Regions from separate parts of the Pseudarthrobacter equi genome, predicted to be linked through region 1. Evidence: riboswitches for the same ligand, from Rfam matches in the RefSeq annotation. Region 1 holds a riboswitch; each other region holds the start of a gene.
What was found. Region 1 has a riboswitch for thiamine pyrophosphate ahead of BLT71_RS20125 (ECF transporter S component). Riboswitches for the same ligand answer to the same signal wherever they lie in the genome.

Region 2: another riboswitch for thiamine pyrophosphate. It lies ahead of thiC (phosphomethylpyrimidine synthase ThiC); the one in region 1 lies ahead of BLT71_RS20125 (ECF transporter S component).
Region 3: another riboswitch for thiamine pyrophosphate. It lies ahead of BLT71_RS12485 (bifunctional hydroxymethylpyrimidine kinase/phosphomethylpyrimidine kinase); the one in region 1 lies ahead of BLT71_RS20125 (ECF transporter S component).

What each region holds. Positions count from the first base shown of each region.
Region 1 is NZ_LT629779.1:4,428,639-4,438,543, reverse strand. It holds gene BLT71_RS20150 (hypothetical protein) at 1-1,600, opposite strand, end outside; gene BLT71_RS20145 (CDGSH iron-sulfur domain-containing protein) at 1,695-1,934, opposite strand; gene BLT71_RS20140 (iron-containing redox enzyme family protein) at 1,981-3,036, opposite strand; gene BLT71_RS20135 (DUF4383 domain-containing protein) at 3,033-3,512, opposite strand; gene BLT71_RS20130 (heme-degrading domain-containing protein) at 3,656-4,207, opposite strand; TPP riboswitch at 4,304-4,441, shown strand; gene BLT71_RS20125 (ECF transporter S component) at 4,508-5,131, shown strand; gene BLT71_RS20120 (ABC transporter ATP-binding protein) at 5,131-6,684, shown strand; gene BLT71_RS20115 (energy-coupling factor transporter transmembrane component T family protein) at 6,681-7,481, shown strand; gene BLT71_RS20110 (glycoside hydrolase family 25 domain-containing protein) at 7,486-8,334, opposite strand; gene BLT71_RS20105 (UDP-N-acetylglucosamine 1-carboxyvinyltransferase) at 8,514-9,905, shown strand, end outside.
Region 2 is NZ_LT629779.1:2,854,619-2,864,523, forward strand. It holds gene trmD (tRNA (guanosine(37)-N1)-methyltransferase TrmD) at 1-722, opposite strand, end outside; gene rimM (ribosome maturation factor RimM) at 723-1,268, opposite strand; gene BLT71_RS12890 (RNA-binding protein) at 1,377-1,619, opposite strand; gene rpsP (30S ribosomal protein S16) at 1,621-2,031, opposite strand; gene BLT71_RS12900 (hypothetical protein) at 2,257-2,697, opposite strand; gene BLT71_RS12905 (VOC family protein) at 2,794-3,669, opposite strand; gene BLT71_RS12910 (amidohydrolase family protein) at 3,772-4,854, opposite strand; TPP riboswitch at 4,947-5,054, shown strand; gene thiC (phosphomethylpyrimidine synthase ThiC) at 5,049-6,866, shown strand; gene BLT71_RS12920 (alpha/beta fold hydrolase) at 6,915-7,649, opposite strand; gene ffh (signal recognition particle protein) at 7,750-9,333, opposite strand; gene BLT71_RS12930 (glucose-6-phosphate dehydrogenase) at 9,418-9,905, shown strand, end outside.
Region 3 is NZ_LT629779.1:2,769,992-2,779,896, reverse strand. It holds gene BLT71_RS12495 (vitamin K epoxide reductase family protein) at 1-436, opposite strand, end outside; gene BLT71_RS12490 (Rne/Rng family ribonuclease) at 876-4,343, shown strand; TPP riboswitch at 4,486-4,584, shown strand; gene BLT71_RS12485 (bifunctional hydroxymethylpyrimidine kinase/phosphomethylpyrimidine kinase) at 4,594-6,123, shown strand; gene rplU (50S ribosomal protein L21) at 6,458-6,766, shown strand; gene rpmA (50S ribosomal protein L27) at 6,827-7,090, shown strand; gene obgE (GTPase ObgE) at 7,204-8,793, shown strand; gene proB (glutamate 5-kinase) at 8,783-9,905, shown strand, end outside.

The DNA.
Region 1 (9,905 bases):
ACTCGTAGCTCTCCTGCGCCGGCACCAGGGGCGGGCCCAGTTCGAAGCCCCGGTCCGTGGGGTGCGCGAAGGCGGCCATGAACTCCGCGGTTTCGAAAACCACCGCGGCGAATTCCTCCAGGAGTTCCTGTGATGGTTCGGCCCGGTAGGCCAGTTCCGCCAGATGGATGGGGTGCGGCTGCTGCCAGATCAGGAAGGTGCCGATGGGGCTGGGGCTTTCCCGCCCGTCCGGACCCACCTGCTTGGGCCAGCGGACGCCGTCGAACCCCTGGGCCTTGGCCGTCTGCCGCGCGGGTTCCAGGACGGAGGCGTACCAGCGGAGGGCGGGCAGCAGGAGCTCCGTCCGGTTCCACGTGGCGAAATGGGCGGCATGCCACCAGTGCATCTCGAGGTGGAAGCGGCCGCGCCACGAGTTGCAGACCAGCCCCGTCTCCTGCGGCGGCAGCGATCCGGAGCAGTTGATGGCGGTGAGGTACTGGGAGAGTACAGTCCGGCGTTCGATCTCACCGGCGCGGGGATCGGCTGTTCCGGAGAGGTCGACGGCGCCGCCCGACTTCCAGAATTCCGGCCACGCCGTGCGGGACGCGGCAATGGCGGCGCTGCCCGGTGCCGCTGCCACATCCGGTGCGGCTGCCAACTCGGGGGCCGGTTCCGATCCCGGCACTGAACGCCCGCCGATGCCGCCGTTGCCACGCGGAAGGCAGTCACCCTGCCCCGTGCTGATGAAGTGCACGCTGAAGTCGAGGCTGTCCTGTCCTTTGGCGGCCCGGATGAGCACTTCGTGCGGGCCGGCCTGCTCGAGCTCCAGCCCTGCACCGCTGACGGCCACCTGGTACCCGGAACCGTCCAGGCAGCGCGAAATCAGCCAGTGGCGGCGCGGGCCGGCGGCGTGACGTTCTTCAACGGTGGTGGTGTGTGCGGCGGGCCTGTTCCAGTCCGCTGCGTTGTGCCAGCCCTCGGAACCGTAGGGGAACGTCAGGGACACGGCCAGGCCGTCCGTAAGGGCAGGGGAGAGGATGCGGAAGCCCAGCTCGTCCCTGTCCAGGCGGCAGGCCGTGGTGACGTTGACCGGACTGCCGTGCAGGCTGAAGATGCTGGTGGCCGTGCCGGTCCAGAGGTCCAGGACCTGGTGCGCGCCGGTGATGTCGTCCCGGGTGAGTGCGGGGGCATCCCTTCCCGGGAGCGCAAAGCCGATCTGGCCCAGGTCCAGCCGGTGGGGGTTGGCGCGGAGCCAGGTTTCCGCCCGCGATGACTGCGTTTCGCGGCCATCCACGATGGCGCCCACCATGTCCACATAGGGGACAGGGCCGCGCGGTGAATCGTAGAGGACCGTGGAACCGGCAAGGGTGTACTCCTGTTCCGGCGGGATGGAGTGCCAGCCCCACTGCGCCTGCGTGCCCAGCAAAGTGCCGGGCGGCAGGTCATCCCTGGCGGCCACCGGATACTCACCGGGAAGGGACTGCATGCCGGTCAGGTCCATGGTGAAGCAGAACTCACCGTTGCCCACCGAGGCGGGACTCCTCGGGTCGAGGCTGTCCTGTTCCACGTTGTGGCGCCGTACCAGCGCTTCGCGGTTGATCACGGTGGGCTGGCTGTGCACGCCGCACTCCTTGGGTCATGCCCGGGCCCGGTCCGGCAGCAGGCAGCTCAGAAAACGCTTTCCCGCCCAATCCTTGTGCGCACCCCCGGCGGTGTCAACTGTTCGGCGGCAGGGGCGGCTCCGGGAGGGAGGGGTCGGAGCGGAACTTGATGAATTTGTGTGTGCCGTCGCAGTACGGCTTGATGGCCGATGCGCCGCACCTGCACAGTGCAACCGTCCTGCGGTCCCGGGGGACGGGGTCGCCGGATGTCGTGACGATTTCGAAATCACCGCGGACGATCAGTGGACCGTCCGGGCAAACCACGATCGAGCTCTCTGGCTGGTCCTGCTTCATATTCGTTTCCCTTCCAGCTCGGCGGGCCGCCGGCAACCGAACTTGGTCATGCGGCGGCCGGTTCTGATGCCCGCAGGGAGGTCCGGCCGCTGTCCCAGGCGGCCAACAGGTGGACGGACATCCTGGCATCGACGGCCATTGCCGCTGCAGCGCCGAAAAGGACATCGTCCAACAGCGCAGGTTCGGCTTCGACGAGGCCTCCGGCGAGGTCCCGCCCGGCAATCTGCTCGTGCACGGCGTCGGCTTCGACGTGTTCATCGAAATAGTGGGTGACGTCAGTGCCGAAGCCATGCCGGCGGAAGCCGTTGGCGTCAAAACGGTTGGGCTGCGACGAGGTCATCTCGTAAATGGCCAGGTGCCCCGTGATGGCACCGCGCAACCGCCGGTTCAGTCCGCACATGGACATCAGGTTCACCGCAGCCAGGGATATGGCGGGAATGGTGTCAATGTAGGCCCCGTAGCGGTCGTCCAGGCCCAGGCCGCGCATGCTGCGGGCAAAGAGTACGCTGTGCATGCGCTCGGGACGGCCGCCACCGTACTCGTCAGCCTGGATTTCGACGAGGGCCGCCTTGGGCCGGCCTGTCAGCCGCGGGATCGCCCACGTGTGCGGGTCGGCTTCCTTCAGCTGGTAGATCGACTTGTGGATCAGGAATTCCTTGAGCTGGTCCAGGCTGGCCTTGCGAGCGACGTACCGGGAGACGCTGGGTCCGGTATCGGAGGACGCCAGGGTGAACAGCACCTGGGCTACCTGGTCACTCGTCGGATTGTCCGCCGGCTGGAATTCCAGGCCTGCCACCGTTTCGTGGGCGGCGGAGCGCAGAGCGGCTTCGAACGGTTTTTCGAGCAGCCTCCGCACCCGCAGGAGGTCCGGTTCCCACTCCCACTCGTCAGTCACGCCACCCAGGCCGGAGTAGTGCAATTCGTACAGGCAAAAGAGGGTCAGCTGAAGGTCGTCATCGCTGATGATGTCCGTGGTCTCCGCCAACTGCGCGGCGGCGAGCCGGTGGAGGAGATCCAGGTCCTCGGCAGCGTCCTCCGGGCGTCCGGACAGGACGGCGCGCAAGGCACTGCTGACGGGGCCTTTCGGGGAGGGGAATTTCATGGTGCTCCTTGATGGTGCTCTCGATTGGGTGCGGTGGCTTTCGGGGTGCGCGGCGACAGCAGGACGGCAAGAAAAACCATGCCCAGTCCGAGGCTGAGGTGCAGGACGTTGTCCGGGTGGTTGGCCGGAAGGAAGTTGGCCGGGGTGTCATCGGCCACCAGCAGTCCGTAGACCCAGAGGGCAAGGTGGGCCACGCCGCCGTATATGAAGAAGCTGCGGGCGTGCCGGTGGGTCCGGCACATCAGGATTCCTGAGGCTCCGAATGCCCCGTGCAGCAGATTGTGGAGCACGGATACCTGGAATTTGCCGAAGAGTTCGGCGCCCGAGCCAGGCCCGGCAAAACCGAGGTGGTGGAGATTGTGGGTGACGCCCGGGATGAACCCGAGCACACCCGCAGCCAGGAGCAGGATGCCTGCGGAAAGCGAGGCCCATTGCAGCCCTGAGCGGGCAGCCCGGGTTAGGGTACTTGCTGCCACGTCCTGTACTCCTGGGGTTGCCGGTAACAAATATAGTAAGCATGGTTACTAATAAAAAATAAGCAAGCTTCCATATTTGCCTCCGGGTCGCCCGGATGCCCGGTGGTTGAACCCCGGCTTCCCTGCCCCTGCAATAGGGTTGTTTAGCCTTCGGCCGCCGACCCCGAAGTACCCAGCACCCCGCGCATCGCTTCCACCACCAGGTGGTGGTCCGCTACCTGAGGAAGCCCGGACACGGTCACCGTGGCAACCGCGCCCACGCGCGTGACGTAGACCGGGAATGCACCGCCGTGCGCAGCGTAGCGGGACTGGTCGAACCACGCATTGTCCTCGATCCGCCCGCCACCGGCCCGGCCGCGCAGGCCCACAAGCAATGACGGCACCTCGTAGCGGGCGGCCGTGCGCTGCTTCGCGCGGACCCAGTGTTCGTTGTCCGGGGTGGCTCCGGGGAGCGCAGCGTGGAAGAGGACCTGCTCGCCTTTGGTGATGTCGATGGCGATGGGAAGATTCCGCTCTTTGCCGAGCTCCACCAGGAGCAGGCCAAGGTTAAGCGCGTCATCCGGCGAAAAGCCGGGGAACTGCAGTTCCCTGATCTCCGCCTCAATCCGGCCGATGAGGGCCTGGAGGGAACCTTCCGGCTGGGCGTCGGCGGAGTCGGGATCGTAGTCAGTCACATCTGGCGGGTTGGCAGTCATGGCCCACAATCTACCGCCCTCCAGGTGTAAACTTGAGCACGCCCGGAAGGGCGCGAAACATTCAAACGCAAGACATCCACAGCATCATCAACAACACATTTACGACAGGGGAGCGCCGCCGTCGGCCCCGGCACCAGCCGGGAAACGCAGGTGGGCGCTGAGAGTGCGGACAGCCGCAGACCCTCGAACCTGATCCGGTTAGTACCGGCGCAAGGGAGTCGAGTTCTCGAAGTGCGCGGGAAATGGCGGCAGCAGCCGGCACCCGCGTCCACTTTCCCCTCCTGTTTCCAGGAGGATCACATGACTACTTCAGCAATCAAAAAGCCCGCCAGCAGGTCCTGGCGCGTCGTGGACATTGTGGTGGCGGCCCTGATCGCCATCGCCGGCGGCGTCATCTTCTGGGCCTGGTCCCAGGGAACCGCCGCAATTTCCGCGCCGATGAACGCGGCCTACCCGCCCCTCACCGGCCTCCTGGCCGGGGGATGGATGATCCCTGCGGTCCTGGGCATGCTCATCATCCGCAAGCCCGGCGCCGCCCTGTTCTGCGAGACGGTCGCCGCCACCGGCGAACTGCTCATGGGCTCCCAGTACGGCGCCTCCGTGCTGTTCTCCGGGTTCGTCCAGGGCCTGGGTGCCGAGATCATTTTCGCCATCTTCGTCTACCGGAAATTCAACCTCCCGGTCTCCCTGCTGGCCGGTGCCGCGGCGGGCCTCTTCTGCGGCCTGAACGACTCCTTCGCGCCGTGGGGCTGGAACATCGCCTACTCTGGCGGTGACAAGCTCGCGTACATCGCCTTCACCGTTGTTTCCGGGGCCATCATCGCCGGCGCGCTCGCCTGGATCGCCACCCGTGGCCTTGCCCGGACCGGCGTGCTGAGCTCCTTTGCATCCCGGAAGGCCGCTACGGAGCCCGTCTTCTCCTGATGCCGGCACCTTCCCACGCGGCCGCACCCCAAACGGTGCGGCCGGCCACGGTCACCGCCCGCGGCTGGGGCTGGCGGCACGCGGGCCGCACCACACCGGCCGTCCATGCCCTCGACCTCGACATCAGCCCGGGTGAGCGGGTACTCCTGCTTGGCCCGTCCGGGGCAGGCAAGTCGACGCTCCTCCATGCGCTCGCCGGGGTGCTGGGCGATGCGGACGACGACGGCGAGGCAGGCGAGTCGGACGAGACCGGTTCGTTGCTGGTTGACGGCGGTTCGCCCCGCGGCCAGCGGGGCCGCGCGGGCCTCATGCAGCAGGATCCCGAGACCCAGGTGGTCCTCTCCCGGGTAGGCGACGACGTCGCCTTCGGCGCCGAAAACCTCGCCGTGCCCCGCGACGCCATCTGGCCGCGCGTGCACGAGGCGCTGGCCGACGTCGGGCTGTCCCACCTGCCGCTGGACCACCCGACGTCGGCTCTGTCCGGCGGGCAGAAACAGCGGCTGGCGCTTGCAGGCATCCTCGCGATGCGGCCCGGGCTGATCCTGCTCGATGAACCCACCGCCAACCTGGACCCGGCCGGTGTCCTCGAAGTCCGGGACGCCGTGGCCCGCTGCCTGGACAAGACCGGCGCCACGCTGGTGGTGGTGGAGCACCGGGTGTCCGTGTGGAAGGACCTCGTGGACAGGATCGTGGTGCTGCAGCCCGGCAGCGGCGCCAACCCCGCGGTGCTCCTGGACGGCCCGCCGGACCGGGTGCTGGCCGAAGCGCGGACCATGCTGACGGCCGCCGGTGTCTGGGTGCCCGGATACGTTCCGTCCACCCGCGCGCGGGCCGCGGAACAGGCCTACGGAACCGGAAGCCTCCTGCTGGCCGCCGAAGACCTGGCCGTCTCCCGGCAACGCCCGCGCCGAAAAGGCTTCCGCAAAGTTCCGCCGGTGCCGGTGCAGGAAGGCATCATTGCCCAGGTCCGCGCCGGGCAGGCGCTCGCTGTCACTGGACCCAACGGCGCAGGGAAATCAACCTTCGCGCTGACCCTTGCCGGACTCCTCAACCCGGTCAGCGGGACGGTATCCGCCACGACGGACCTCAGCCGCGGCGCCGGAATCACCCCGTATCAGTGGAAGGCGGAACAGCTGATCGAGCGGATCGGCACGGTCTTCCAGGAACCCGAGCACCAGTTCGTCACCGGCAAGGTCCTGGACGAACTGGTCTTCGGGCCCCGGCACCTGGGGCACGGTGAAGACAAGGTGGATGAGCTGCTGGAACGGTTGCGGCTTACCCACCTGGTGGACGCCAACCCGTATACCCTGTCCGGCGGCGAGAAGCGGCGGCTTTCCGTGGCCACGGTCCTGGCGGCCAGCCCTCAGGTACTGGTCCTGGATGAGCCCACATTCGGCCAGGATGCCAATACCTGGGCCGAGCTGGCATCGTTCCTCTCCGAACTCCTGGACGCCGGAACGGCGGTAGTGTTCGTGACCCATGACGCCGAGTTCACCGCGGCCCTTGGTGGCACGGAACTCAAACTTGCGGCGGCGGAAGCGGTGGCGCCATGAGGCAGGAACTGAACCTCCGCGGAAACGCTGCGCTCCTGGCCCGCGCCAACCCGCTGAGCAAGCTGGCCGCCGTCGTGCTCATCACGGTGGTCCTGGCGCTGTCCATCGACTGGGTGTCCGCGTCCGTGGCGCTGTTTTTCGAACTGCTGCTGTTTCCGCTTGCCGGGCTCACGCTGGGGCTGCTGTGGCAACGCGGCTGGCCTCTGATCCTCGCTGCCGCCGTGGGCGGGTGGAGCACCTCCATCCTGGCGCCGGACAGCGGCAGGACACTGATCGACGCCGGCATCTGGACCATGAGTGAGGGCTCGCTGGAGACCGGCGTGGGTTTCCTGCTGCGCGGCCTGGCCATCGCGTTGCCCGCAATACTCCTGGTGAGCTGCACGGACCCCACCGACCTCGCTGATGCGCTGGCGCAAAAGGCCCGGCTCCCGCACCGGTTCGTCCTGGGCACCCTGGCGGCGATGCGCCTCGTGGGGCTGATGGCCGAGGAATGGCAGACTATCGGCATGGCCCGGCGGGCCCGGGGAGTTGGCTCACGCGGCAGCGTGCTGCAGCGGGTGAAGGCCACCCTGGGGCAGAGCTTCGGGCTGCTGGTCCAGGCGATCAGGCGGGCGTCGCGGCTCGCGGTCACCATGGAAGCGCGCGGTTTCGGCGGCGGGCCACGCACGTGGGCCCGTGAATCCACCTACACGCTGTTGGATGTGTGGGTCCCGGCCGGCGGCCTGGTAATGGCCGGCCTGGCCGTCACGGCGGCGGTGTCAGCCGGCACCTGGAACATGGTGTGGGCCGGGAACTGACCCGCTAGGTGCAGGCGTGGTTGTAATCCAGTCCGGCGTGGATGAACTGCGTCAGCACAACTTTCCCGCCGCCGGTCAGCGGGGACTTCGAACATGCGGTGGCCGCTGATGCTGCGTTCCGGGATCCCGCCAGCCAGCTGGGCAAGGGGTAGAGGTTGCTGGAGGTGCTGACGTTCCCCACGATCCTGTGCCACTGCTGGCCGGTGGAGTAGATCCCCACACCTGCTGCGTCGATGCTGTGGAAGAAATCCGTCATGCCTTCCAGGACGGTGCGGTTGGCATCCTTGCTGCTGGACCAGGTGTTTTCGGTTTCCACATCCAGCCACCAGACGTAGTCCGCAGGGTCCGTCACTCCGCGGACGTAGGCGGCGTCAAAGGCCTTGGCGTAGCCGTACATGTAGGCGCAGGCCGTGCCGTAGTCCCCGGTCTTGCAGGATCCGTATGGGTTGTGCACCTTCGAGCCGGTGGGGTATTCGTCGCTGACAGGCCACCAGGAACCGGCCCGCCCGGGATTGGCAGTATTGATGTAGAGCTGCGCCTTGGGCTGCGAGGCTACTGCCCCGGATGACGATTCGGCCCATTCGAGCTGTTCCTGCAGGCACGGGTTGGTGTTGTTGGCCAAACCGTTATTGACGCCCACTATGGCGAACGCCTGGTCTCCGGGCAGTTCTGCGTTGCATTGGGGCCAGGAAACGTCGTTGCCGAGGAAGGACTGGCTGCTGCCGCCCCCCTGCGGCCCTGCCGGGGAATCGGTGGGATCAGCCCACGCGGGCCCGGCGCAGGTGAAAAGTACTGCTGCCACCAGCAGCCATGCCAGCCTGAACACTGGCAGGTGGGCTCGAGTCCGGGGCATGTGGGGCTCCGTTTATTGCTTGAAGAAACTTATGTTCCAGTCTCCCGCGGTATCACGGAGAGGACAAGGCGCAACGCCGAGGGCCGGCTCTATCGCATAGAAAAGATATCGAAGGAGCTTGATGGAGCCGTAACCCGCCTAATTGGCCACCAAAAACTCATAGATGATATATTCGCTGCATGACCCAGGAAACCGCTGAACACGTAGCCGTCATGCTCAGGAACGCCCGGAGCGAGAAGGGCTGGACCCAGGGCCAGCTGGCCGCCGAGCTGGGAACCAGCCAGAGTGCGGTGGCCCGGATGGAGCAGGGCAAACAGAACCTGAGCCTGAAAATGATCCAGCGCCTCGAGACCATCTTCGACCGGAGCATCGTCAACGTGGGTAAACCGCAGATGACCCACCTACGGGTGGAGGGCGGGCGCACACTGTCCGGCTCGGTTGACGTGAACAGCAGCAAGAACGCCGGCGTTGCGCTGCTGTGCGCCAGCCTCATCAACCGCGGCACCACGGTCTTGCGCCGCCTGGCCCGGATTGAAGAGGTTAACCGCATCGTGGAGGTGCTCACCAGCATCGGCGTGGAATGCACCTGGCTCAACGCCACCGACCTCCGCCTGCGCCGGCCGGCCGTCCTGGACCTCGACTCGATGGACGTGGAGGCTGCCCGCCGCACCCGCAGCGTCATCATGCTGCTGGGTCCCCTGCTGGACGAGTCCGCCGAGTACAGGCTTCCCTACGCCGGAGGCTGCGACCTCGGTACCCGCACCGTTGAGCCGCACATGCAGGCCCTGCGCCAGTTTGGACTGTCCGTGGAAGCCACGGCCGGTTTCTACGCTGTCCAGGCGCCGTCGGCTGATTCACGGGACCGCTCCTTCGTCCTCACCGAGCGCGGCGATACCGTTACGGAAAACGCCATCATGGCGGCCACCCACCGTGAGGGCACCACGGTCATCCGGAACGCCAGCCCCAACTACATGGTGCAGGACCTCTGCTTCTACCTGCAGATGCTGGGCGTCACCATCGAAGGCGTGGGCACCACCACCCTGAGGATCACCGGCAAGCCCGTCATCAACGCCGACATCGAGTACTTCCCGTCCGAGGACCCCATCGAGGCCATGAGCCTGATCACCGCGGGCATCGTGACGAACTCCGAGGTCACGGTCCGCCGGGTGCCCATCGAGTTCATGGAGATCGAACTGGCAACGCTGGGGCAGATGGGCCAGCAGCTGGAAATCTCCGGCGAATACGTGGCACGGAACGGCCGGACCCGGCTGGTGGACGTGACCACCAAGCCCTCGGAGCTGAAGGCGCCGGAGGATAAGATCCACCCCATGCCGTTCCCTGGCCTCAACATCGACAACCTGCCGTTTTTCGCCGTCATCGCCGCCAACGCCACCGGCCAGACGATGATCCACGACTGGGTGTACGAGAACCGCGCCATCTACCTGACGGAGCTGAACCGGCTCGGCGCTCAGGTCCAGCTCCTCGATCCCCACCGGATCTACATCAACGGCCCCACCAAATGGCGCGCTGCCGAAGTGGGCTGCCCGCCGGCGCTGCGCCCGGCCGCCTGC
Region 2 (9,905 bases), 1.6 Mb from region 1:
GCCCTCGGAAGCTTCCCGGCGTCGAATGCCTCCAGCAGGTCCGGACGCCGCTCGGACGTCCGGCGGAACTGTTCATGCCGCCGCCACTGGGCGATCTTGCCGTGGTTTCCGCTCAGCAGGATGGCTGGCACCTCACGGTCGCGCCAGACGGCGGGCTTGGTGTATACCGGGTACTCCAGGAGGCCGTCCGAATGGGATTCCTCCACCAGGGATTCGGGATTTCCCACGACGCCGGGCAGCAGCCGCCCAACGGCCTCCACCATGGCGAGCACTGCAACTTCTCCCCCGTTGAGGACGTAGTCGCCCAGGCTTACGGGCCGCACGTCGAAGTGGTCGCCGGCCCATTCGATCACGCGTTCATCGATGCCTTCGTAGCGTCCGCAGGCGAAGGCCAGGTGCTCCTCGCCGGCCAGCTCGTGGGCCATGGCCTGCGTGAAGCGCTCCCCTGCGGGTGACGGAACGATGAGGACGGGCTTGCCCTGGTGTCCGGGCCGGGCTTCGGCGACAGCGGTAAGCGCCTGGGACCACGGCTCCGGCTTCATGACCATGCCCGCGCCGCCCCCGTAGGGAGTGTCGTCCACCGTACGGTGCCGGTCGGTGGTGAACGACCTGAGGTCGTGGACATGCAGGTCCAGGATGCCGTCCTGGCGTGCCTTGCCGATCAGGGACAGCTCCAGGGGCGCCAGGTACTCGGGAAAGATACTGACGACGTCGATGCGCATCTAGTCGGTGCCTTCCGGTTCCGCCGGTGCGGCTTCGCCGGAGTTGACTTCGAAGAGCCCGTCCGGCGGGGTGAGGAGGATGTAGCCTTCACTGACATTGACTTCGGGGACAATCTGCTCGACGAAGGGAATCAGGATCTCCTCGCCGCCCGGGGTGGTGACCATCAGCAGGTCCTGCGCCGGTGCGGTGTTGAGGGCAGTCACCTTGCCCACCACCTTGCTGCCCACCCTGGCTTCGAGGCCTACGAGCTCATGCTCGTACCAGCCGTCCTCGTCGTCCTCGTCCAGTTCCGCTGTTTCGATGAAGAGCTTGGCGCCGCGGAGCGTCTCAGCCTGGTTGCGGTCCTCGATCTCCTCGAAGGCCAGCAGCAGGATGTCCTTGTTCCAGCGGGCGCTGCTGACTGTCAGCGGCCCGGACTGCGCCGGCTCCACCACGAACTCCACGCCGGGGACGAAACGGTCCCCAGGGGCGTCGGTCATTACCTGGACCGTGACTTCCCCGCGGATGCCGTGGGGCTTGCCGATGCGGGCCACCTGGAGCTGCATATGTTCCTCTGTTCGGGTTGGTGCATATTGTGTTGGTTCGTGAAAAAACTCCGGCCCCTCCACCAGATGGTGGAGGGGCCGGAGAGCAAAACTGGTGTTGCCGGACGCTCAGCGGCGGCGGTCGGTGTCGACAACGTCGACCCGGACCGGCTCGCCGCCGGCCAGCGCTGCCACGACGGTGCGCAGTGCACGCGCCGTGCGGCCCTGGCGGCCGATCACCCGTCCCAGGTCATCCTGGTGAACACGAACCTCGAGGGTATCCCCGCGGCGGTTGTTCTTCGAATTGACCGTGACGTCGTCCGGGGAATCAACGATTCCGCGGACCAGGTGCTCCAGCGCGTCTGCCAGCAACTTACTCAGCCTCGGTGGTCTCTGCTTCGGCTTCGGCTGCCTCAGTCTTGGAGGCCTTCTTGGTAATGGCTTCCGGGATGATGACGGAACCCTTCTCCGGTGCGACGAAGGCTTCCTTCTCGCCCTTGGTCTTCAGGGTGCCTTCCTGGCCCGGGAGGCCCTTGAACTTCTGCCAGTCACCAGTGATCTTGAGGATGGCGGCAACCTGCTCGGACGGCTGGGCGCCGACGGAGAGCCAGTACTGTGCACGCTCGGAAGCGACCTCGATGTACGAGGGCTCTTCGGTGGGGTGGTACTTGCCGATCTCTTCGATGGCACGGCCGTCACGCTTGGCGCGTGAGTCCATGACGACGATGCGGTAGTACGGGGCGCGCATCTTGCCGAAGCGCTTAAGGCGAATCTTTACGGCCACTTTTGTGGTCACTCCTGTTTCAGAAAAGGGGTGAACCCGGCGTTCTGCACCCGTGGGGCGGGCCGTACTTGCGGGTTCTAAGGACAGGATCCAGACGCGGAGAGAGGGGCCACGCAGATCGAGTACCTGTCTATTGTGCCAGATCAGCGGGAGGATTTCGACTTGACACCCAGGGCCCGCGGGGACGGCGCCGTCGCTTCCCCGGATTGTCCTGCAAGGGGAAGGTCAGGCTGACCAGACGTACAGTCCCGACCGCTCCGAATCGCCGATTCCGCCGGCCAGTTCAGCAACCTGCCGGATGTAGGCCTGCGCCTGCCCGGCGTCGAACGGCATGTCATCCTGCGCCGCCCACTGCGCAGCGACGTCCTCGAGGACGTCGCCCTCGCCCTCAGTTTCGTAGGTAAGCAGGTCAGCCAGGGCCCGGACCATGGCCGGGGGGACGGCCAGCAGGGAATCACTGGCTACGTCCACCATCGTCAGCTCGTAGTCGGCGCCGCCCGCGTGGACCGCGGTACCGGCCAGGTCTCCGAGCTGCTCCACTTCGAAGTCGCTGATACCGGGGATCCGGACCGCGTCGGCGGCCGGCGGGGTGCCCCCACTGTCAAGGGTTCCAGCGCGCTTCAACGCGGCATCGTGTGTGGCTACGAAGATTTCGGTAAAACCCATGGGAAGTGACCTCTTCCGTGTACTGTCCGGCGCGCCGGGGACACCCGCCTGGCGTCCCCGGTCTATCGGCTTCAGCCTAGTACGCGTAAGGGGTGCTCAGCGCACCGCAACCCGGATGCTGTTGCGCCACGGATCCTCGAAGCGCAACTCAGCCCCGGTGTGGTGCGAGGAGACCCCGGCGACCTTCAGGCGGTCAGCGAGCGCGCCGACGTCGTCACCGGACGGCACCTCGATGAGGACCTCGCCGAGGCCAAGGGTGTCTTTCCGCGGACCGGCGCCGCGGCTGTTCCAGACGTTCATGGCCATGTGGTGGTGGTAGCGGCCCGCGGAGACGAAGAGGGCCTGCCCGTGCCAGCCGGCGGTCTTTTCGAACCCGAGCGTTCCCACGTAGAAGTCGCGGGCGGACTGGACGTCGCCTACCTGGAGGTGGACGTGGCCCACTCCGGCGGTGGTCTGCCGCTGCCCCTGGAGGGATTCTTCGGAGAGGTGCTGTTCCAGGTAGCGCTGGGGCGGCAGCGCCAGGCTGTCCATGACCACGTCGGTGCCGTTCCAGGACCAGTTGCTTCGCGGGCGGTCCCAGTAGAGCTCGATGCCGTTGCCTTCGGGATCACTGAAGTAGAAGGCCTCGCTGACCAGGTGGTCGGCGCTGCCCGTGAACGAGCGGGGCTCGAACTGGGCTGCGGTGGCCACCGTGGCGGCGAGCGCCGCCTGGTCTTCGAACAGGAGGGCCGTGTGGAACAGGCCGGCTTCTCCCCTGCCGGGGATGGTGAGGCCGGGGGCCGGGGCGAGATGGACCAGGGGCTTGCCGAGGCGGCCGAGGTAGAGGCCGCCGTCCTGCTCAGCGACCACCTCGAGCCCCAGTGCGCGCTGGTAGTAGTCGGTCATGACCTTCATGTTGCCGACCTTGAGCATCACGGTGCCCATGGCGAGGTCGGCAGGAAGAAGATCCTGGCTGGTGGCTTCTGCACTCATTGAACGCTCCCTCTACTGGAGGCCGTCCGGATGAGGCGGCCTGTCATGAGTTAAAATTACTTGAAGCTTCAATTTATTCCAAGTGCGGGGTGGATGTTGTGCTTAGCGGACCACGCGGCCACCCAAAACCACGTGGGATGGGTGCGCCACGGTGTCCAGGGTCCTCCGGGGATCGTTCCGGAACAGCACGACGTCGGCCCGCGCCCCTTCCGTCAGCCCGTCAGCACCCAGCCAGGCCCGGGCGGCCCAGCTGGCCGCGTTGAGCGCCTCGGCTGCGGGCAACCCAGCCGCGTGCAGGGCAAGGATTTCGTCCGCAATCCTTCCGTGACGGATCACGCTGCCGGCGTCCGTTCCGGCGAAGATCTGCACTCCGGCTTCCCAGGCCTCCCCTATGCGTTCCAGCCGTCGTTCCCAGAGCGCCAGCATGTGGTCGGCGTACACCGGAAACTTGGGCCTGGCTTGGGCGGCAATATCAGGGAACGTGGCGATGTTGACCAGCGTCGGAACGATGGGGACGCCCTGCTCCACAAACCGCGGCAGGTGCCGGGGCAGCAGGCCGGTGGCGTGTTCGACGCAGTCGATCCCGGCGTCGAGCATCTGGTCCAGGGTGTCTTCGGCGAAGCAGTGGGCGGTGACGCGGGCACCTTCGTCGTGTGCGGCACTGATCGCATCACGGACGACGCCGGCGGGAAAGGAGGGTGCGAGGTCGCCGGCGCTCCGCTCGATCCAGTCCCCGACGAGCTTGACCCAGCCGTCGCCGTCGCGGGCTTGCTTGCGCACGGCCTCCACAAGGCCTTCAGGCTCGACCTCCTGGGCGAAGCCCCGGAGGTAGCGGCGGGTCCGGGCGACGTGCCTGCCGGCCCGAATCAGCAGCGGAAAGTCGCGGCCACCCTGCATCCACCGGGTGTCGGCGGGCGATCCCGCGTCCCGGATCAGCAGGGTGCCTGAGTCCAGGTCGGCACGGGCCTGGGCTTCGGCCTCCCCGGCGTCCACCGGCCCGGCAGGGCCCAGGCCGATGTGGCAGTGGGCGTCGACGAAGCCGGGCAGCACCCAGCCGTCGAGTACAACGTCCGGACCGGCCTCCGGGCGGGTAAACGTCAGGCGTCCGTCCACGGACCAGAGGCCGTGCCTTTCGCTGTCCGGTCCCGTGAGGGCGGTGCCGCTGAAACCAATGATGTAGGGCATGGATGCCTCCTCTTCCTGCCCGGTCAGGCTAGCACCGGCAAATGTGACAGGGCCGTTAGCGCTTGTCCCTGCAGGGCGTGTGGTAGCTTCGTTCCTGACCACACGGGTGCCCCTGCAGGGGCTGAGATCGGGCTGACGCGGCCTGCGACCGTCGAACCTGTCCGGGTAATGCCGGCGAAGGAAGTGAGTATTCCTTGAATACACCCAAAACAGTGCTGCCCCCTGCCCAAAACCACCCCGCCGGAGCCACGCCTGAAGCGCCTGTCACCCAGTCCCTGAAGTCGCACTCGCTGGCCTACATCGATGATCCGGAGCACGGGATCCGTGTCCCGGTCACGGAGATCGCGCTGGAGCCCTCGCCCAACGGGCAGCCAAACGCCCCTTTCCGCACCTACCGGACAGCGGGGCCGGGAAGCGATCCCGTGCGCGGCCTCAGCCCCTTCCGGTCGGAATGGATTGAGGCGCGCGCTGACACGGAAGAGTACAGCGGAAGGGAACGGAACCTGCTCGACGACGGCCGCTCGGCCGTAAGCCGCGGCGCCGCCTCCGCGGAATGGAAAGGCGGGCGCCCGGTGCCCCGCCGCGCCGTCGACGGCCGGACTGTCACCCAGATGCACTATGCCCGGAAGGGCGTGGTGACGCCGGAGATGCGGTTCGTGGCGCTGCGGGAAAAGTGTGATCCGGAACTGGTCCGGAGTGAGGTGGCGGCCGGACGGGCCATCATCCCCAACAACATCAACCATCCGGAGTCCGAACCGATGATCATCGGCAAGGCTTTCCTGGTGAAGATCAACGCCAACATCGGCAACTCCGCCGTGACCAGTTCCATCGCCGAGGAGGTGGACAAGCTGCAGTGGGCCACGCGGTGGGGTGCCGATACGGTGATGGACCTGTCCACGGGCGACGACATCCACACCACCAGGGAGTGGCTCATCCGCAACTCCCCCGTGCCGATCGGCACCGTGCCCATCTACCAGGCCCTGGAAAAGGTCAACGGCGAGGCGAACGCCGTCACGTGGGAAATCTTCCGCGACACCGTCATAGAACAGTGTGAACAGGGCGTGGACTATATGACTGTCCACGCCGGCGTCCTGCTCCGCTACGTGCCGCTGACCGCCAACAGGGTTACCGGCATCGTGTCCCGGGGCGGGTCGATCATGGCGGGCTGGTGCCTGGCGCACCACCAGGAGAATTTTCTCTACACGCACTTCGATGAGCTGTGTGAAATCTTTGCCCGGTACGACGTCGCGTTCTCGCTGGGTGACGGCCTGCGCCCCGGTGCCACCGCGGATGCCAACGACGCTGCGCAGTTCGCGGAACTGGACACGCTGGCCGAGCTGACGGAGCGCGCCTGGAAGCATGACGTGCAGGTGATGGTGGAGGGGCCGGGCCATGTCCCGTTCCACCTGGTCCGGGAGAACGTAGAGCGCCAGCAGGAACTGTGCAAGGGTGCGCCGTTCTATACCCTGGGGCCGCTGGTCACCGATGTAGCTCCCGGCTACGACCACATCACATCAGCCATCGGCGCCACCGAGATCGCCCGCTACGGCACCGCCATGCTCTGCTATGTCACGCCCAAGGAGCATCTGGGACTGCCCGACAGGGACGACGTGAAGACCGGGGTCATCACCTACAAGATCGCCGCGCACGCCGCTGACCTGGCCAAGGGCCACCCCGGAGCGCACGAACGGGACGACGCGTTGTCCAAGGCCAGGTTCGAGTTCCGCTGGCGGGATCAGTTCGCGCTCTCGCTCGACCCCGAGACGGCCGAAGCGTTCCATGATGAAACGCTGCCGGCCGAGCCCGCCAAGACGGCACACTTCTGCTCCATGTGCGGGCCGAAGTTCTGCTCGATGCGGATCAGCCAGGACATCCGCAACGAGTACGGGTCGGCGGAGGCCCAGGCCGCGATAGCAGAGGCGGCGTCCGGGATGCGGGCGAAGAGCCAGGAGTTCCTGGAATCCGGCGGCAAGGTGTACCTTCCCGAGCTGAAAGTCCCGGCCGGAAGCTGAGCCTGCCGCCGGCGGTGACCGGCGGTTGCTGTGGCCGGCCCCGGGCGGCTAGGACGCCCGGGCCGGTTCACTCCGGCTGACCTCGGCGAGGAACTGCCGGATTGCCCGGTTGCCGTCCGCTGAGTCGTGGGGCCGGTGCCCGCCGGCGGCGACACGGTGCAGGGCACCGGTCTCCCTCAGGTACCCGGCGATTTCTTCGTACAGCGGTTCCCAACCCCCGGTGAGGACAAGGGTGGGGACTCCTGGGACGATGTGAAGTGGCGCCTCCCATGAGGGTGACTGCAGCCGCAGCCGGCGGGCAGAGCGCTTCTCCTCCAGGGTGGCTGGCTGGTGCAGGTCTGCGGCGTAGACGCGGCGGACGAACTCCCGCTGGAAGTCCTCGTCGCTGAGTTGGTGGCGGACGTCGAACAGCGGTTTCATCATCCGGATGTGGGCGGCTGTTGCGGGCAGCTCCGCGGTGAGGGACAGGCAGGCCGGCTCCACCAGGGTCAGCGAATGCACGAGGTCCGGGCGCTCCACGGCCGCCATCATGGCCGGAATGGCTCCCTGCGCATGGGCCACAACGTGTCCGCCGGCAGCACCCCGCCCGTCATCGCCCAGGGAACGCAGCACGATGGCCGTGTCCTCCGCAAAGGAGGACTCCAGGGGTTCGGCGGTGCTGTGGTATCCGTGCCGGCGGAGGAACAGGGCGTCGTACATCAACGCCATGCCGTGCTGCCGGGGCCAGGCGGCGGCGCCGAAGCTCCCCGAGCCGTGCACGAACACTACCCTCTGCTTGAACATCCCCCAACCCTATTCCACGGCGCCGGCATCTTAACGAAATAGCGCCAAGTGTCGTTGGGACGTTTCCAACGACACTTGGCGCTACTAGGCGGCAGTGTTCCTAGTTGCCCAGGAACTTGTCGAAGCCCTTGGGCAGGTTCAGCTGGGACGGGTCAAAGTCACCGGACTGCTGGCCAAAGGAAGCTCCGGTGGGCAGCGCCTTGGATGCGTTGGCGCGCCGGGCTTCGGCGTCCTTGCGTTCCTGCGCGGCCTTGGCCGGGTTTCCGGACCGGGCCTTCTTCTTCGGCGCGTTCTTCGCGTTCTTCCGGGCCCCGCCGCCGGCACCGGGGAGGCCTGGCATCCCCGGCATCCCGGGCATGCCGCCCTGGGCCATCTTCTTCATCATCTTCTGGGCCTGCGCGAAGCGTTCCAGCAGGCCGTTGACCTCGGAGACGTGCACACCCGAACCACGGGCGATGCGGGCGCGGCGCGAACCGTTGATGATCTTGGGGGCCACGCGTTCGTGCGGGGTCATGGACCGGACGATTGCTTCAACGCGGTCGATCTCGCGTTCGTCGAACTGCTCCAGCTGCTGGCGGATGTTCTGGGCGCCGGGCATCATCATGAGCATTTTCTTCATGGAGCCCATGTTGCGGATCTGCTGCATCTGGGCCAGGAAGTCGTCCAGGGTGAAGTCTTCCTGGTCGGCGAACTTCTTCGCCATCCGGGCAGCTTCATCTTTGTCCCAGGACTTCTCGGCCTGCTCGATGAGTGTAAGGACGTCACCCATGTCCAGGATGCGCGAGGCCATCCGGTCCGGGTGGAACAACTCGAAGTCGTCCAGGCCTTCACCGGTGGACGCGAACATGACGGGCTTGCCGGTGACCGAGGAGACGGACAGCGCGGCACCACCGCGGGCGTCGCCGTCGAGCTTGGACAGGACGATGCCCGTGAAGTTGACGCCCTCGTCAAACGCCAGGGCCGTGTTTACGGCGTCCTGGCCGATCATCGAGTCGATGACGAAGAGGACTTCGTTGGGCACGATGGCCCGGCGGATCTGGCGCGCCTGCTCCATCATGTCCGCGTCGACGCCGAGGCGGCCTGCGGTGTCCACGATGACGACGTCGTGCAGTTTCTGGCGGGCTTCCTCCACGCCGGCCCGGGCAACAGCCACGGGATCGCCCGCCGGCTGTTCCAGCTCGGTTGAGGTGGCACCCGGGTGCGGGGCGAAAACCGGGACGTTGGCCCGCTGGCCCACCACCTGCAGCTGGGTGACGGCGTTGGGCCGCTGCAGGTCACACGCCACCAGCATGGGGCTGTGGCCCTGGGACTTCAGCCACTTGGACAGCTTGCCCGCAAGCGTGGTCTTGCCCGCGCCCTGGAGGCCGGCAAGCATGATGACGGTGGGGCCGTTCTTGGCCAGGCGGATGCGCCGGGTCTCGCCGCCGAGGATCTCCTTGAGTTCCTCGTTGACGATCTTGACGATCTGCTGGCTGGGGTTCAGCGCCGCTGATACCTCGGCGCCCAGCGCCCGTTCGCGCACGCGGCTGGTGAATTCCCGCACCACGGGAACGGCAACGTCCGCGTCCAGCAGGGCGCGGCGGATCTCCCGGACGGTGGCATCGACGTCGGCCTCCGTCAGGCGGCCCTTGCCGCGGAGATTCTTGAAGGTTGCTGTCAACCGGTCAGAGAGTGAATTGAACACGCGCCGTGAACTTCTTTCAGGAGATGATCGGGACTCGACTATCTAGGGTACCAAGTCGGGCACGCCAGATGGCATGCTGGCAAAATGACGAGCCAAACAACTGTCAAGACCCTGCTCATCCTCGGCGCCTCAGGCGACCTCACAGGCCGGCTGCTCCTGCCGGGACTGGCCCGGCTGGTGGCCGCCGGCCGGGCGGACGGCCTCCGCCTCGTCGGTGCCGGATCCGACCCCTGGACGCCGGAACAGTGGCGGGAGCGGGTGCAGTCCTCCTTCGCCGCGGCTGCGGAGACCGCGGAGCCGGACGGCAAGGACGCGCTGACTGCGCTGGAAAAGGACACGGCGTACCACCAGCTCGATGTCACAGCCGCCGGCGCCCTCGCTTCCCTGCTGGAAAGCCTCGACGGCCCCACCGCCGTCTATTTCGCGCTGCCGCCCAGGATCAGCCAGCTGGCGTGCGAAGCGCTGCAGCCCGGGGAGGTGCCGGCGGGGACGCGGCTGGTGATGGAGAAGCCCTTTGGCTCCAGCGAGGAGTCGGCGCGGTCCCTGAACAGGACGCTTGCCCGGCTGGTTCC
Region 3 (9,905 bases), 1.7 Mb from region 1:
GGGCCTGGGACCACAGCCACACCACGAAGATGAAGCCGAGGGTAACGCCGGCCTGCAGCCCGATCCAGTACCAGCGGGCAAACGTGGCGCCGGACAACAGGGCCATGCCCACGGTAATGATGATGGCGAACGCCACGATCCCGATGAACATGTTGGGGAAGCCAAAGAGTGAGCTCTGCCAGGTCTTCATCACTTCGCCGCAGGAGATAAACGGGTTTACATCGCACACGGTGGTGTGGTTGGGATCCTGCAGCACCGCGAGCTTTTCCAGGACCAGGGTTCCGGAAGCGAGCCAGCCGATAACTCCGGTAATCACCAGGAGCCAGCCGAAGGGCCGGTTCCGGGCCATCACCGGCGTATTAGCCGCCGGGGCGCTGTCCGGGGTGGTGGTCCGCTCCTGGGCTGGCGTGCCGCTGACGGGGGAGATGCTGGGCATTGGTATGGCGTCCTTTTCGTCCGGTGCTCCTGAGCCTGATTGTAACGCCGGCGGCTGGACGCAACGCCCAGGGAACAGAAAGCCCGCGGCACCTTCCCACGTGATTTACCCCGCGTGTGAGAGAATGAACGTGGCTGGAAGCCGAACCACATTCGGTCTCCGGTCCGGTGGTTTGTTCCCAAGACCGCCAATGACGAGCAGGGCAGGCTTCGGATTGTTCCGACACTCCCGCAATCTCCATTGGACGGCACCTGGTTGTGGCATGTAGAACAACGGGTTTCAGAACTTTCCACTGGCTCCTACGGGCTGCCGCACCCCATTGCCGGTGCGAACCTGGGAGCATCCACTTGACTTCTGTCAGCGCCTGCGGGTTTTGACAATATGTGCCCCAATGGGTGCCGGATGTGGCGGTACGTCAGGGGCAGGAGTGTTGCCACAGATGAACAATGAAACTGAGCTTTCCGTTAACGAGGTTGAACCGGCTGTGGAAGCCGCGGCCGAACCCAAAAAGGCTCCCCGGACCCGACGCAAGGCAGCGCCGAAGGCCGATGACGCCGTAGCCGCAGCCGCCGCCGAGGTGGCTCCGAACGATGCCCCAACCGCCGTTGCGTCGGCCGGCAATGAGGGTGCCCCCTCAGCCCCGGCCAAAACCGCCGTGCGCCGGCCCCGGGCCAAGAAGAAGGCAGACGCCGCCGAGCCGCTGCCTGCCTTTGCCACCGATGCAGACTCCACGGAAGCCGGTGCGGCCGCTGACGCTGCCCCCGCCGAAGCTGCCACCGCCGCAGAAGCGCCTGCTGCCAGCGAAGTACCCGCGGAACCCACCGAGACCAAGCCGGTCCGCCGCCGTCGCGTTGCCACGAGGAAAGCTGCTCCTGCGGGGGCACCTGCAGAAACGCTGGCCCCCGCCGAAACGCCGGCCCCTGCCCAGGAACTGCCCGTCACCGCTGCCGCGCTGGACGCTGAAACGGCGGACCAGGGCGCCGTGGCCCGGGAGGCGGCCGTAGAGGCAGCAGCAGAGAAGCCCGCCGAACAGGAACTTACCGCCGTCGAAACCGCAGCCGAGGCCGCCCCGGAGCAGGCCCCCGGCACGGCAGCTGCCGCTGCAGCAGGAGAATCCGCTGCGACGCCGGCCGAAGCCGCCGAAGCCGCCGAAGCTACCGCGGCTGGCGAGGAACCGGGCGCGTTTGCCTCCCTGTTCCTTGAGCCCGGCTCGCCCACTTCCATGCTGTTCCAGGCACCGGACCTGAGCACCGTCGTCCGCCCCGCTACGCCCGCCGCCGCAGCGGAGGAGGCCGAGGACGAAGACGACGCCGAGGACAACGAATCCGAGGAATCCTCCAGCCGCCGCCGGCGCCGCAGCCGTGGCCGCCGGGGGCGCAGCCGTCTGGACGAGCGCGACGACGCCGGAACCGGTGGCTCCGAGGCGGATGACGCCGCCGACGAATCGGACGAGGAAGAAGCCGGTCCGGCCGAGGACGGCGTGACGTCCCGCCGTCGTCGTCGCCGCCGCCGCGGTGACCAGGACCTCGAACTGACCGGCGGCAACGACGACGATCCGCCCAACACCGTTACCCGCGTGCGCGCACCGCGTGCCGTCAGCGAGGCGCCCGCCAGCAACCGGGTGACCAGCGTTAAGGGCTCCACCCGACTGGAAGCCAAGAAGCAGCGCCGCCGCGAATCCCGGGACACGGGCCGGCGCCGCACCGTCATCACCGAAGCGGAGTTCCTGGCCCGCCGCGAATCCGTGGACCGGCAGATGATCGTCCGCCAGCGCGACGACAGAATCCAGATTGGCGTCCTCGAGGACGGCGTCCTGGCCGAGCACTTTGTCTCCAAGACCCAGCAGGACTCGCTGATCGGCAACGTCTACCTGGGCAAAGTCCAGAACGTGCTGCCCTCCATGGAGGCTGCCTTCGTGGACATCGGACGCGGCCGCAACGCCGTCCTTTACGCGGGCGAAGTGAACTGGGAAGCCGTCAACCTTGAAGGCAAGCAGCGCCGTATCGAGAACGCGCTGAAGTCAGGCGACACCGTCCTGGTCCAGGTGACCAAGGACCCCGTGGGCCACAAGGGCGCCCGCCTGACCAGCCAAATCTCGCTGCCGGGCCGCTACCTCGTGTACGTCCCCGGCGGTTCCATGACCGGAATCTCCCGCAAGCTGCCCGACGTCGAGCGGAACCGGCTCAAGCGCATCCTCAAGGACCGCCTGCCCGAGCAGGCGGGCGTCATTGTGCGCACGGCGGCCGAAGGGGCGTCCGAAGAGGAGCTGACCCACGACATCAACCGGCTCCGCGCCCAGTGGGAAGGCATCGAAAGCCAGTCCTCCTCCACCAAGGTCCTGGCTCCGGAGCTGCTGTACGGCGAGCCCGACCTCACCATAAAGGTGGTCCGTGACGTCTTCAACGAGGACTTCTCCAAGCTGATCGTCTCCGGCGAGGACGCCTGGGACACCATCGAGGCCTACGTCACCTATGTGGCGCCGGACCTGGTGGGACGCCTGGAAAAGTGGACCAAGGACCAGGACATCTTCGCTGCCTGGCGGATTGATGAGCAGATCCACAAGGCCCTCGAACGCAAGGTGTTCCTGCCCTCCGGCGGCTCACTGGTGATCGACCGGACCGAAGCCATGACCGTGGTGGACGTCAACACCGGCAAGTTCACCGGCAGCGGCGGCAACCTCGAAGAAACCGTCACGAAGAACAACCTTGAAGCGGCCGAGGAAGTGGTGCGCCAGCTGCGGCTGCGCGACATCGGCGGCATCATCGTGATCGACTTCATCGACATGGTCCTGGAATCGAACCGCGACCTCGTCCTGCGCCGCATGGTGGAATGCCTGGGCCGCGACCGGACCAAGCACCAGGTGGCGGAAGTCACCTCGCTGGGACTCGTCCAGATGACCCGCAAGCGCATGGGCACCGGGCTCCTGGAAGTCTTCGGCGAGCAGTGCGAAGCCTGCGCGGGCCGCGGCGTCGTCACCCATGACGACCCCGTAGAGCACCGCCGCGCCAACATCGTGGCAGCCGAGCAGCACGTCCACCGCTCAGACAACCGCTCCGATTCCCGCACCAACGGGAACCGAAACGAGGGCAACCGCAGCGAGGGCCAGCGCAGTGAGGGTCAGCGCAACGAGGGCCAGCGCACCGACAGCAGCCAGGAAGGTACGCGCGGCGAACGCAAGCGCCGCCGTGGACGTGGCGGCCAGCCGGTCGAACAGGCACCCGCACCCGCAGCGGTGGCTGCCCACCCCGTCCAGCCGGACCCGCACGAGGCCGAACGCCATGCCAAGGCTGAAGCCACCAGGCTGGCCCTGGCCAACATTGCTGCTGCTGCCCACGCCGCACACCTGCATGATGATGAGGTGGCGGCCCGGCTGGCCCCCGCCCAGCAGGACGCGGGCACAACGGAGAAGCACGACGACGGGACGCCGGCACGCCCGGCAGCTGTCCTGACGTTCGGCGGCGAGAAGGTCGCGCTGCCCTTCGTTGAGCACGCAGACGAGCACCAAGCCTCGCCTGCGCTGTCGCTTGACCGGCTTGCCGAAGCGTTTGCCCACCTGGGCCAGCCGGCTTCGCCTGTTGGCAGCCAGCCACAGGAGTCCGGGACGGCCCAGGCCGCGCCGGCCACCCCCGAACCGGCGGAGGCAGCGGTTGCGGCACCCCAGCAGCCCGTTGCGCCTGCCGCCCCCGACCTGTCCCGGCAGCGCCGTCCGCGGCGTAACCGGAGTGCAAGCAGGGCGCAGGGCGCAGCCAACGAGACCACCGTGGAACACCATGAGAACGTCCCGTCGGCCAGCGAAGGCCACTCCCATGCCGCCAAAGCGCCCCAGCCCGCAGCGCCGGCAGAGCCGGCAGCCAAAGCCGATGCGCCCATCATCCTTGGCGTAGGGGTTCCTGCTTCCGAGCTCTGACCCTGCCCAGGCACTGCAGATGCCCGGCCCTCCACTCCTGTGGTGGGGCCGGGCATCTGCCGTTAACGGGGAACGGCCCTCAGCAGCGCACTTAACAGGTGCAGTCACCTTTCGGTTGACTGCCGTCCAGCGGCTAGGCTGGGGAACCGACACGGGGTGCCGCGCACCAGGCCCGGCTGAGATCCACACCCGTTGAACCTGTCCGGTTAGTACCGGCGAAGGGATGTCTCTTTTGTCTTCGACCCTTGCCATGCCCGCAGCCACCCCGCTCCCGAATCCCTCCGCAACCGTAATGCCGGCTGCCGTACGGGACGTGCCCCGGGTCCTTGCCATCGCGGGCTCGGACCCCTCCGGTGGGGCCGGCATCCAGGCGGACCTCAAAAGCATCGCGGCCCACGGCGGTTACGGCATGGCCGCCATCACTGCCCTCACCGCCCAGAACACCCGCGGGGTGACCGCCGTCCATGTTCCTCCGGCATCCTTTTTGGCACAGCAGCTGGCGGCCATCAGCGACGACATCCACGTTGACGCCGTCAAGATCGGCATGCTGGGCGACGCCGAAGTGATCGATGCCGTGCGCACCTGGCTGGAGAAGGTGCGCCCCGCCGTCGTTGTCCTGGACCCCGTCATGGTTGCCACCAGCGGAGACCGGCTGTTGCAGGAGAGTGCCGAAGCCGCGCTCCGCAGCCTGGTGCCGCTGGCCCACCTTGTCACCCCCAACCTGGCCGAACTGGCCATGCTGCTGGAAGAAGACGTACAGGACACGTGGGAGGCAGCCCTGGAACAGGGCAGGCGGCTTGCTGATGCCACCGGTGCTGCCGTGCTGGTCAAGGGTGGCCACCTGCAAGGCAGCAGCTGCCCGGACGCCTTGGTTGGCCCGGCCGGCATGCTATCCGCAGACGTAGTGGAAATCCCGGGGGAGCGGGTGGCAACGCGGAACAGCCATGGCACAGGCTGTTCCCTGTCCTCCGCCATGGCCACGGTCCAGGCGCAGGTAGGCAACTGGGAAGTGGCCCTACGGGAAGTGAAACCCTGGCTTGCGGGGGCGCTGGCGGCGTCCGCCGTACTGGAGGTGGGAACCGGCAACGGGCCCGTTCACCATTTCCACCACATCCGCCAAGCGCTTCGGCCAGGCGACTTTACGGCGCAGCTGCGGAAAGATGCCGACGCCCACCTTGAGTCGATCTACGCCCTGGGTTTCCTCCGGGCCCTGGCCTCGGGGACACTTCCGGAAAGCCAGTTCGCGTATTACCTTGCGCAGGATGCCATCTACCTGAACGGGTATTCGCGAGTCCTCGCCCGGGCCAGCGCGCTGGCTCCCACGGAAGCCGAGCAGCTGTTCTGGGCGGCGTCGGCCCAGCAGTGCCTCGAAGTGGAGTCGGAACTGCACCGTTCCTGGCTCAGCACCCGCACCGTCCGTCCCGAACTGGGTCCTGTCACCAAGGCCTACGTGGACCACCTGACGGCTACTTCGGCGTCGGGCAGCTATGCAGTCCTGGCAGCGGCTGTCCTGCCGTGCTTCTGGCTGTACGCGGACGCCGGGAAGACGCTCCATGCCAGGTTCCTCGCCGACGGGGAACCGGCAGGACACCCCTACGCCGACTGGCTCCGCACCTATGCCGACGAGGATTTCGCGGAGGCAACGCGCCGGGCCATCGCCGTGGTGGACGAAGCGGCACGCAAGGCTTCCGATGACGAGCGGCACGCCATGGTTACCGCTTTCCGGCAGTCCTGCCGGCTGGAAGTGGAGTTCTTCGACGCGCCGCGGCTCCACGCCTGAACCTGCCCGGGCCGTGCTGCCGGTACTATGGTCTGGCACGGCCCCGGTGGCGGACGATGTCTGTGGTTCCTATCACAGCCGACCCGCCGGAGCCAGCCTCATTTGCGGCCGGAGACGGAATTAGCGTATTCTGGATCTTCGGTGCTTACGCCAACACTTGGGTTATGACCCCGGGAACATGCCAGCGTGGAAAACACAAGGCAGTCCTGCGGGATAACTCATGGAGACCTTCGGGGAATCCACGGCGTTGAGGCACAGCGGGAACCCAGCCAAACAGTGCAACGGGTGCCGCACGCAATTTTAGTTATAAACGTCGAGAGAAGTGAGTTCCCAAGTGGTGTACGCGATTGTCCGCGCAGGCGGCCGCCAAGAGAAGGTTTCCGTTGGAGACTTCGTTACCCTGAACCGCGTCGCCGGTGGGGCTGGCAGCACCATCGAGCTGCCCGCACTGCTCCTGGTTGATGGTGACAAGATCACCACTGCCGCTGCTGACCTGGCCAAGGTGACCGTTACGGCTGAAATCCTCCAGGACCTCCGTGGTCCTAAGATTGTCATCCAGAAGTTCAAGAACAAGACCGGGTACAAGAAGCGCCAGGGTCACCGTCAGGAACTGACCAAGGTCAAGATCACTGGCATCAAGTAACCACCGGTTACTGTTCAGGTTTTCAGCAGATTCCCCAGAATTTAAAGGCAGGCATTTCAGATGGCACATAAAAAGGGCGCGAGCTCCACTCGCAACGGTCGTGACTCCAACGCACAGTACCTCGGCGTCAAGCGCTTCGGCGGCCAGGTAGTTTCCGCCGGCGAGATCATCGTCCGCCAGCGTGGCACCCACTTCCACCCGGGCGCCGGCGTTGGCCGTGGCGGCGACGACACCCTGTTCGCACTGACCCCGGGCGCCGTTGAATTCGGCACCCGCCGCGGTCGTCGCGTCGTCAACATCGTTGCTGCTGCAGCTGCAGAGTAACAACCAGTTCTGAAGCGGTGGAGCGGGCCAGTTGGCCCGCTCCACTGCTCTTTTAAGCGCATTACAATCGATAGGGCGTCCATGGGCGCCCACACGACACTGAGGAGATTTACGTGGCCAGCTTTGTAGACCGGGTAGTACTGCACGTATCCGGCGGTACCGGCGGCCACGGTTGCGTCTCCGTCCACCGCGAGAAGTTCAAGCCCCTCGGCGGGCCCGACGGCGGCAACGGCGGCAACGGCGGCGACGTCATCCTCCGCGTGGACCACCAGACCACCACCCTCCTCGACTACCACCACGCCCCGCACCGGCACGCCACCAACGGCGGTCCCGGCATGGGCGACTGGCGCGGCGGCAAGAACGGCGAAACCCTGATCCTGCCTGTCCCCGACGGCACTGTGGTGAAGTCAAAGGACGGCACCGTCCTGGCGGACCTGGTGGGGGAGGGCGCAGAGTACATCGCCGCCGCCGGCGGGCCCGGCGGGCTGGGCAACGCTGCCCTGTCCTCGCAGAAGCGCCGCGCTCCAGGCTTCGCCCTGCTCGGCATCGAGGGTGAGTCGAGCGACATTGTCCTTGAGCTGAAGTCCATTGCAGACATCGCCCTGGTGGGATTCCCGTCTGCCGGCAAGTCCAGCCTCATCGCCGCCATGTCCGCCGCGCGCCCCAAGATCGCCGACTACCCGTTCACCACCCTCATCCCCAACCTGGGTGTGGTCCAGGCAGGCGAAGTCCGGTTCACCATCGCGGACGTCCCGGGACTTATCGAAGGTGCCAGCGAAGGCAAGGGCCTCGGCCACAACTTCCTGCGGCACGTGGAACGCTGCGCCGCCCTGGTGCACGTCCTGGACTGCGGCACGCTCGAATCCGAACGCGATCCCCTTTCTGACCTCTCCATCATCGAGACCGAACTTGAAAAGTACGCGGTGGACATGAGCTACGCCGGCCAGGACGGCGAAGTGGTCCCGCTGAACCACCGGCCCCGCCTCGTGGCACTGAATAAAGTGGACCTGCCGGACGGCAAGGACATGGCTGAATTCGTCCGCCCTGAGCTGGAGTCCCGCGGATACCGGGTCTTCGAGGTCTCGGCCACCAGCCACGAGGGCCTGCGCCAGCTCGGCTTCGCCATGGCCGAGATCGTCAAGGCGGCACGGGATGCCGTAGCAGCCGCTCCGCCGAAAGTTACCCCCACTGTGCTGCGTCCGCGCGCCGTCAACGAAACCGGATTCCGGATCCGCCGCGAGGAGAAGGCCCACGAGCCCCTGTTTCGCGTCCTCGGCGACAAGCCCGTCCGCTGGGTCAAGCAGACAGACTTCACCAACGAAGAGGCCATCGGCTACCTGGCCGACCGGCTCGCAAGGCTGGGCGTGGAAACCGAGCTGTTCAAGATGGGTGCCACGCCGGGCGACACCGTGGTGATCGGTGAAGATGATGGCGTGGTCTTCGACTGGGAGCCCACCATGATGGCAGGCGCCGAACTGCTGGCATCGCCGCGCGGCACCGACATCCGTTTCGCCGATACCGGCGACCGCCCCACCCGCACCCAGAAGCGCGAGGAGCAGCAGGAACGCCGGGATGCCAAGGCCGCTGCCCGCGCCGAGCTCGAAGCCGAACGCAAGGCCGGCATCTGGACAGAGTCCGTCAGTGGACGGCGCGCGGCCCAGCCCATCAAGGAAAGTGGCCTGGACTCCGGCGATGAGTCCTAGGGCAACTGCCACGGAACCGGCTTCCGGTTCCGTGGACAGGAGCGCGCTGGCCGGCGCCCGCCGGGTTGTGGTGAAGGTCGGCTCCTCATCGCTGACAAGCATCAAGGGCGGCATCTCCGAAGAGTCCCTCACGGCCCTCGCGGACGCCCTGGCTGCCAAACGCAACAGCGGGACCGAAATCATCCTGGTTTCCTCAGGCGCCATCGCTGCCGGACTGGCACCGCTTGGCCTCCCGAAGCGTCCCCGGGACCTCGCCACCCAGCAGGCTGCTGCCAGCGTGGGGCAGGGACTCCTCATGGCCCGGTACACCCAGGCGTTCGGCGCCCACGGCGTCACTGTCAGCCAGGTCCTGCTCACTGCAGAGGACCTGATGCGGCGGAGCCAGCACACCAACGCCTTCCGGGCCCTGGACCGGCTCCTGAACCTTGGCGTGGTTCCGGTGGTGAACGAGAACGACACCGTGGCCACCCACGAAATCCGCTTCGGCGACAACGACCGGCTGGCTGCCCTCGTGGCGCACCTTGTCCGCGCCGACGCGCTGGTGCTGCTCTCCGACGTCGACTCCCTCTACGACGGTCCGCCGGCCCACGGGGCCAAGCGCATTCCTGTGGTGGCCGGACCGCACGACCTCGAGGGAGTGTCCATCGGCAAGACCGGCAAAGCCGGGGTTGGCACCGGCGGCATGCTCACCAAGGTTGAGGCGGCCAGCATGGCCGCAGGATCCGGCATTCACGCCCTGGTGACCTCCACGCCCAACGCTGCCGCCGCACTCAACGGTGAGGACGTTGGCACCTGGTTCACCGTCAACGGTGCCCGCAAACCCGTCCGGCTGCTGTGGCTGGCCCACGTAGCCTCTGTCCAGGGCAGGCTTGTCCTGGACGATGGCGCGGTCCGGGCCGTCCGCCACCACCGGACTTCGCTGCTGCCGGCCGGCATATCCGCTGTGCACGGCGTCTTCGAAGCGGGCGACGCCGTCGAGATCGCAGGTGCCGACGGCACCGTCGTGGCCCGCGGCCTGGTCAACTACTCCTCCGAAGAGCTGCCCCGCATGCTGGGACGGTCCACGCGCGACCTCGGCGAGGAACTCGGCACCGGCTACGACCGTGAAGTTG